2 regions of the Exiguobacterium sp. s138 genome follow, and region 2 is predicted to be linked to the other one. Evidence: riboswitches for the same ligand, from Rfam matches in the RefSeq annotation. Region 2 holds a riboswitch; the other holds the start of a gene.

Region 1 (4,429 bases), on a different contig from region 2:
AAGTCGTCCTTACAACGTGACATGGAGAAAGGTAATGAAGTCGAGTCAGCTCATTTGTTCGGCACACTTCTTTCGAAAGATGAAGCGACGCAAGTGATGTTGCCGGCGATTTATGCAAATCTCAAAATTTATCGTATGTCGAGAAAAGATGTTTAACTAGTTGTTATATAGGGAACATTTGTTAGGTTGTATTGAGCCTATATTTTTCATAATCCACAATAATGTGTAATTTTCAGCTATTCGTTGACTTGCTGAATTGCATTCAACTATCCTTGAAAAGACAAGATGGTTAAAAAAGCAAAATATATTTTATATTTTTTAAATGAAAACAGAAGTGAGAGGGGAATTATTTTACATGAAACGTATTATTATCCGTGCGGGTATGACACCGTTTGAACAGTTCGACGCAGAATATTTGATGAAGCATAACTCAATCGGAGGGAACGTCGGAAACCTGATTTATCAATACAGTATTTTCCGCACCTTGATGACAGAGGGCACGACGATCACACCGGATTACTACTACTATGAAGAAGAGCGTGCAGATGAAATCAATGCGAACTTCGATTTATATGTCATTCCACTCGCTGATGCATTCCGTAAAGAATTCGTCCCGACACTTCGTAAATATACAAAATTGATTAAAAAACTAAAGATTCCGGTCGTCGTCATCGGTGTCGGTTTACGCGCACCGTTTGAAGCGAATTTAAACGACGGTTTCTCATTTGATGAAGACGTTAAAGCGTTTGTCAGCGCAGTTCTTGAGCGCTCAAGCATGCTTGGACTTCGCGGCGAAATCACATCAAAATATTTGACGCGTCTTGGTTTCCGCGAAGGAATCGATCACAAAGTCATCGGTTGCCCATCGATGTATGCGTTTGGTCGTGATTTGAAAATTCGTGAAACGAATATCACAAAAGATTCAATGATCGGTGTCAACTCGTCACGTCTTGCACCGCAAAACGTCCTTAACTTCATCACACGCGGAATGGAAGAGTACCCGAACCATTACTTCATCCCGCAATGGATGAAAGAGTTACGCTTGACGTACACAGGGACACATCCGATTGCTGACTTATCGGTCACGAACTATCCGGTCAAGATGTCGGATCCGACTTACATGAACGACCGTGTCCGTTTCTTCCTGAACGCACAGACATGGATCGACTTCTTGAAAGAAGCTGACTTCAGCTTCGGAGCACGTCTTCACGGTAACATCACGGCAACACTTGCCGGAACACCAAGTATCCTGATTCCGAAAGATGCACGGATGCGTGAATTAACGGATTATCACCAATTGACACACATCTGGGCAAATGACATCACGGACAGCACACGCTTGTCGGATGTGATTGAGTCGGCGGACTTCCAAAGCCCGACACGTGTTCAGGCACGTAACTTCGACAACTTCGTTGATTTCTTGAACACAAATGATTTAGAGCACATCTATAAAGAAACGAACTATCCGGAGAACGTTCCGTTTGATCGCGAAATGGCAAAAGCAGAGTTGCTCCCGGTCGTTAAACCGATCACAGGAATCAGCATCGAAGAAGCTGTTTCACGTTTTGAATCATACTTCCCAGCCGAAGAGCAAAAAATCGTGGCTGCTCAAAAACGCGATAAAGCAAAAATGGCTGAAAAAGATAAGAAAATCAAGTCACTTCAAGGCAAGTTGAACAATCAAACAAAAGAAATGAAGCATCAACAAGGCACATTGAACCGGAAAGCGGTTCGAATGGCATTGAAGACTGCCGATTTGTTTGCGAAAAAATAAGCGACAGACGTCTTATACCAATTTGGTGTAAGACGTTTTTTTGTATGATAAATTCTGAATTGTGTTGACAATATCAGAACGGGGTTGGTACTGTTATGAAAAATTACATTCTTATCCAGAGAGGTGGAGGGACTGGCCCTTTGAAGCCTCAGCAACAGGTCGAAAGATACTGTGCTAATTCCTGCGGGTGCCGTACCCGATCGATAAGCTTCTTTTTATTGTCGACCGACGCACCCATGTATGTGGGTGCGTTTTTTATTTTATGAGAGAAAGAGGAGTGTGGAGGAGCAATGAAAGAAGGAACGTTTCGTCGGAAAATGGAATCCCGGCATATCGTCATGCTGTCACTTGGCGGTGTCATCGGGACGGGATTATTTTTAAGTACAGGGTATACGCTGGAGCAGGCAGGGCGTGTCGGCACGATTTTATCGTACCTGGTCGGAGCGCTTGCCGTATATCTCGTCATGCTCTGTTTAGGAGAGTTGAGCGTACATATGCCGGAAACCGGTGCCTTTCACAGTTACGCGACAAAATATCTTGGGTCCGGAACAGGTTATACCGTCGCCTGGCTCTACTGGCTGACTTGGACGGTTGCGCTCGGTTCAGAGTTTACGGCGGCCGGTTTATTGATGCAACGCTGGTTTCCGGACGTTCCGGTCTGGCTGTTCAGCACGTTATTCGTTGTCATGATTTTAGGGATTAACGTCTTGACGGTTCGATTGTTCGCAGAAGTCGAATTTTGGTTTTCCGCCGTCAAGGTGCTGACGATTTTAGTGTTCATCGTCTTAGGGACAGCGGCAATCGTCGGATTTTTACCGCTTGCCGAGGGATCTCAGGCTCCGATGCTTGCTCCTTTGACGGAGGGTGGACTGTTTCCACACGGAGCATTCGCCATCTTGATGACCATGCTCGCGGTCAACTTTGCCTATTCCGGAACAGAGTTGATCGGGATTGCGGCAGGTGAAGCCGTTGATCCGAAACGAACGGTGCCGCTGGCCATTCGAACGACTGTCTTCCGGCTCGTGCTATTTTTTGTCGGAACGATCATTGTGCTCGCGATTCTGTTACCGAATGACTCAAAAGGAGTGCTCGAAAGTCCGTTCGTTGCCGTGTTCGAACGGATCGGTCTCCCGTTTGCAGCAGACATCATGAACTTCGTCATCCTGACAGCGATTTTATCGGCAGCGAACTCCGGTCTGTACGCCGCATCACGGATGCTTTGGTCTTTATCCGATCAACGGATGATTACGCCGTACTTTTCTAAATTAAATGCGAGCGGAGTACCGACACGTGCCGTTCTCTTCAGTATGCTCGGTGGTCTGCTTGCCCTGTTCTCCAGCGTCTATGCACCGGGTTCCGTCTACATTGCGCTTGTCTCGATCTCGGGACTGGCAGTCGTCGTTGTCTGGATGAGTATCAGCGCCTCACAGTTCATGTTCCGCAAGCGCTATCTGCAAGAGGGGCATGATCTAAACGATTTGGTTTACCGGACGCCCTGGTATCCGTTTGTACCGATTCTGTCGTTTTTAATGTGTTTGGCTTCATTGATCGGAATCGCCTTTGATCCGACGCAACGGGTCGCCCTCTATTTCGGGGTTCCGTTTATCGCGGTCTGTTACATCGTTCATCATCTGACAAAAACATCATGGAAACGGAGTGTGGAAGATGTCAAAGAACAACAATCCAGTTGAACAACTGTTAAAAGAAAAACCCTATATTTTATTGGACGGAGCACTGGCGACGGAACTTGAACGCCATGGGAGAAATCTCGATGATCCGCTTTGGTCGGCCCGGGTACTGCTTGAAGAACCGGAACAGATTCACCGCGTCCATGCGGATTATTTTAAAATCGGGGCGGATTGCGCCATCACGTCCAGCTACCAAGCGAGTGTCGCCGGCTTCAGCAGCCGGGGGATTAAAGAAGAGGAAGCGATCGAGCTGATGAAACAAACGGTCTATCTGGCACAGCAGGCACGTGCGGAAACCGGACCGGCAGCGGATCACGCTTTGATTGCGGGATCGATTGGTCCTTATGGTGCCTATCTCTCGGACGGATCCGAATACATCGGTCATTACGGAGTCGACGATGCGCAACTTGAAGCTTTCCACCGTCCTCGTCTGGAAGCGTTAATCGCGGCAGGGGCGGACGTGTTGGCATTTGAGACGATTCCCTCCTTGCAGGAAGCGAAAATGCTGTTCCGGCTGCTCGAGGAGTTTCCGGAACAATCGGCCTGGCTTGCCTTTTCCCTGCGTGACGCAACACACATCAGTGAAGGAACACCGTTGAGTGAATGTATCGAAGCGTTAGGAGATCATCCGCAACTGGCGGCGATCGGCGCGAACTGTTTTCCGGCATCGATTGCGACAGAGTTCATCACGACATTAAAACAACTGACGGATGTCCCGATTATCGTCTATCCGAATTCCGGTGAGCAGTATGATCCGGTCAGCAAGACCTGGTCCGGTGAAACAGTGTGTACAGCGTTTGAAGACATTGCTCCGGAATGGTATGCCGCAGGTGCCCGGTTAATCGGCGGATGTTGTCGGACGACACCGGAGCAGATTGAGCGGATTCAGCAAAAGGTGACAATCGGTTAACCGGAAGTCGTATCTAATGAAGGACAAAAAAAGAGAGCGGAATTTTGCATCCGTCCT
Region 2 (4,429 bases):
GTTTGGCGCTCGCCGCTAAAAAATATGACCTTCAAGTCATCTGTGTCGTTCCGGAAAAGTTCAGCCAGGAGAAACAGACGTTGATGCGAGCACTCGGCGCGACTGTCGTCAACACACCAACTGAACTCGATATGCAAGGCGCAATTGATAAAGCAAAAGAACTGGGACAAACGATTCCGAACAGCTATGTCCCGCTTCAATTCGAAAACGAAGAAAATCCGGTTACGTATCAGCGGACACTTGGTCCTGAGCTGATGGCGGAGCTGGATCAGATTGATTGGTTCGTTGCTGGATGCGGTTCAGGTGGAACGTTTGCCGGAACAGCGGCGTATTTAAAAGAACGTCTCGGGACAAAAGGTGCAATCGTTGAACCGGAAGGATCGGTCCTCAACGGGGGACCAGCCGGACCGCATAAGACGGAAGGCATCGGGACGGCCAAATGGCCAAGTCTCGTTTCCCGTGACTTAGTGGATGAAATTCATACGATTTCCGATCATGACGCTTTTACGAAAGTCCATGAACTGGCGGCCCGTGAAGGATTGCTCGTCGGCAGTTCGGCCGGCGCGGCACTCGTTGCAGCACTTGATCTGGCACATCGTTTTCCCGGCAGTACCATCGTCACCGTCTTTGCGGACAGTGCCGAACGGTATTTAAGCCAACAAATCTTTGAAAAGGTGGACGAGACACATGCGTAAAAAGACAGCATTGATTCATGGAGGAACAGGCGTCGATCGAGCAACAGGTGCCGTTACACCCCCGATTTATCAGACAAGTACCTACAAACAGGAAAAAATTGGTCAGTTAAAAGAAGGATATGAGTATTCCCGGACAGCGAACCCGACACGGACGAGCATCGAACGTCTGATTGCCGATCTTGAAGGCGGTGCACGCGGTTTTGCCTTCGGATCAGGGATGGCAGCGATTCACGCGGTGTTCAACCTGCTCGAATCAGGCGACCACATCGTCATGACAGATGACGTCTACGGCGGGACATTCCGTTTGATGCAGCGTGTCTTACCGAAGTTCAACATCCAAGTGACGTTCGTCGATACGACGGATCTCGCGGCGACGGAAGCTGCGGTGCAAGACAACACGAAGATGCTGTATGTCGAAACACCGACGAACCCGTTGTTGAAAGTTACAGATATCGCAGCAGTTGCTGAGATCGCGAAACGCAACAACTTGAAACTCGTCGTCGATAACACATTCGCGACACCTTACTTGCAACAACCACTCGCTCTCGGCGCAGATATCGTGCTGCACAGCGCGACAAAATACATCGGCGGTCATTCGGACGTCGTCGCCGGACTTGTCGTTGTCAACAGCGACGAGCTCGGAGAAGATCTTCACTTCATCCAGAACTCGACCGGCGGTATTCTTGGACCGCAGGACAGCTTCCTGCTCGTCCGTGGATTACGGACGCTTGGTATCCGGATGGATGCAATCGAAGAAACATCACACGATCTCGTTCAGTTCTTACAGGAACAGGACGTCGTTTCAAACATCTTCTATCCGGGACTGGCATCACATCCGGGTCACGCGACACAACAGAAACAGGCGACCGGTTTCGGCGGAATGATCAGTTTTGATGTCGGTTCAGCAGAAAATGCGGAGAAACTCGTCGAAGCGACACATTTCTTCACATTGGCTGAAAGTCTTGGAGCGGTCGAGAGTTTGATTTCCGTTCCGGCACGGATGACGCATGCGTCGATTCCAGCAGAGCGTCGCGCAGAACTCGGAATTACAGATGGTCTCGTTCGGATCTCGGTCGGTCTTGAGGACGCGGAAGACTTGAAAGAAGATTTGGCACGTGCTTTCAGTCTGCTTCAACCGGTTTCAGAAAAAACTGTTTGACAAGCAAAATAACCCCTGCTAATATTCAGATTATATTAAAAATAACTAAATACCGATAACTCTTATCGAGAGTGGTGGAGGGACTGGCCCGATGAAACCCGGCAACCGCGGAATTTATTCCGAAGTGGTGCTAATTCCAGCAGACGATTGTCTGCAAGATGAGAGCAAATGGTTTTGTGTACTGAAAAAGTGCGCGCGTTTGCTCTAAAACGTGCGCACTTTTTTTTATGTTTAGGAGGGACCGTATTGATTCGCTTACAGGATGTAGGAAAGATTTATCGCTCGAAGCGCGGATCGGTTGAAGCCGTCGTCAATGTCGACTTGTCAATCGAGCGCGGTGAAATTTTTGGGATAATCGGTTATTCAGGGGCAGGGAAATCAACACTGATTCGTTTGCTGAACATGCTTGAGGCACCGACGAGCGGCTCGATTCAAATCGATGGTGTCGAAATGACGACGCTCAAACCAAAAGAATTACGGGGCGTCCGTAAAAACGTCTCAATGGTGTTCCAACACTTTAATCTGCTTTGGTCACGGACAGTCGAAGAAAACATTATGTTCCCGCTTGAGCTCGGCGGTTATCCGAAAGCCCGCCGTAAAGAACGGGTTGCCGAACTGATTCAGCTCGTCGGACTCGACGGACGTGAAGGCGCTTATCCATCGCAACTGTCAGGTGGACAAAAACAACGGGTCGGGATTGCCCGGGCACTGGCATCCAATCCGGACGTCTTACTCTGTGACGAAGCGACAAGTGCGCTGGATCCAAAAACGACCGACTCGATCCTCGAGTTGTTGGTCGACATCAACAAAAAATTAAAACTGACCATCGTCTTGATCACACACGAGATGCATGTCATTCAAAAAATCTGTCACCGGGTCGCCGTCATGGAAGCCGGAAAAATCGTCGAACAGGGACCGGTTGCTGAAGTATTCCGTCACCCGAAACAGGCGATGACAAAAGAGTTCGTCAAACAATTGACGTCACCGTCTGAAAACGAATTGACGTTTGCGAAATTACGCGAGCGGTATCCGACCGGGAAAATCGTCCAGCTGACGTTTGTCGGTTCGACGGCGGAAAGTCCGATCCTTGCCGAAGTCATGAAAGATTCGAACTTATTATTCAATATCATCGGCGGAAACGTCGGACAGACGCAGGACGGAGCACTCGGAACGCTGTTCATTCAGTTGCTCGGTTCGGAACAGGAAGCACAAGCGGTCATCGCCAAACTTCAAGCGAGTGACGTTGAAGTGGAGGTGGATCACCGATGAGTACATTTTTTGCAGATGTGGATTGGGATATGGTCTGGGAAGCAACCGGCAGCACCGTTTATATGACGGCCGTTGCAGGGCTCGCAACGTTTGTCCTTGGATTGGCAATCGGTCTGTTGTTATATGCGACGAACGAAGAATTGTTGTTTAAAAACCGAACACTATATTCCGTGCTCAGCTTTTTAGTCAATATCTTCCGCTCGATCCCGTTTATCATTCTATTGATTCTGTTGATCCCGATCACGAAAATCATCGTCGGATCATTCTTAGGACCAACGGCTGCATTACCTGCGTTAATTCTCGGTGCAGCACCGTTTTACGGTCGGATGGTCGAACTGGCACTTCGTGAAGTCGATAAGGGTGTCATTGAGGCGGCTGAATCGATGGGAGCAACGAAGTTTCAAATCATCTATAAAGTCCTGATTCCGGAAGCCTTGCCGGCAATCGTCTCAGGAATCACCGTTACGCTTGTCGCACTCGTCGGTTACACGGCAATGGCCGGGTTAGCCGGTGGTGGTGGACTGGGGGACATGGCCTTCATCGAAGGATTCCAGCGTTCACAAAATAACATCACGGTCATCGCGACACTGTTGATTCTTGTCATCGTCTTCATCATTCAAATTATCGGTGACCTGCTTGTCAAAGCCATCGATAAACGGTAACACCTATCTTATTTAACCTTGGGAGGAATCATTCATGAAACTTTGGAAAAAATTCGTCGGCACAGCAACCGTATCGGTCTTAGCAGTCAGTCTTGCAGCATGTGGAGAAGAATCTTCATCAGGCAGCAGCGATTCAAAAACACTCGTCATCGGAGCGTCAAACGTTCCCCATGCTGAAATTCTCGAGCACGTCCAAAAAGAATATGAAGCAAAAGGCTATAAACTCGAAATCAAAAAGTTCCAGGATTACGTCCTGCCGAACAAAGCACTTGCTGAAAAAGAAATCGATGCGAACTATTTCCAACACGTCCCGTACCTGGAGCAACAGGAAAAAGAAAACAAAGACTATAAATTCGCGAGTGCCGGCGGCGTTCACGTCGAACCGCTCGGTGTCTACTCTAAAAAATACAAGTCTTTGGATGAACTGCCAAAAGGTGCAACGATCTTAACGAGCTCAAACGTCGCTGAACGCGGACGTGTCTTGACGTTCCTTCAAAACGAAGGGCTGATCAAGTTGAAAGACGGTAAAACAACCGATGCACAGCTCAAAGACATCGCGGAAAACCCGAAAAACATCAAGTTCAAAACAAACATCGAAGCGTCACTCTTACCGCAAGCTTACAAAAACAACGAAGGCGACGCGG

What was found. A riboswitch is a leader RNA that binds a small molecule or an ion and turns the genes downstream of it on or off. The one in region 2 is predicted to bind S-adenosylmethionine.
Region 1: it holds a riboswitch for S-adenosylmethionine, as region 2 does, so the genes downstream of both, KNP91_RS11065 (amino acid permease) here and KNP91_RS07850 (methionine ABC transporter ATP-binding protein) in region 2, are expected to answer to the same signal.

The regions. Positions count from the first base shown of each region.
Region 1 covers NZ_JACSMW010000004.1:184,572-189,000, reverse strand. Annotated here, with positions in the region: gene KNP91_RS11075 (ketopantoate reductase family protein) at 1-156, shown strand, start outside; gene KNP91_RS11070 (polysaccharide pyruvyl transferase family protein) at 356-1,774, shown strand; SAM riboswitch class I at 1,883-1,984, shown strand; gene KNP91_RS11065 (amino acid permease) at 2,065-3,465, shown strand; gene mmuM (homocysteine S-methyltransferase) at 3,440-4,372, shown strand.
Region 2 covers NZ_JACSMW010000003.1:111,667-116,095, reverse strand. Annotated here, with positions in the region: gene KNP91_RS07860 (PLP-dependent cysteine synthase family protein) at 1-695, shown strand, start outside; gene KNP91_RS07855 (bifunctional cystathionine gamma-lyase/homocysteine desulfhydrase) at 688-1,854, shown strand; SAM riboswitch class I at 1,914-2,019, shown strand; gene KNP91_RS07850 (methionine ABC transporter ATP-binding protein) at 2,101-3,123, shown strand; gene KNP91_RS07845 (methionine ABC transporter permease) at 3,120-3,785, shown strand; gene KNP91_RS07840 (MetQ/NlpA family ABC transporter substrate-binding protein) at 3,820-4,429, shown strand, end outside.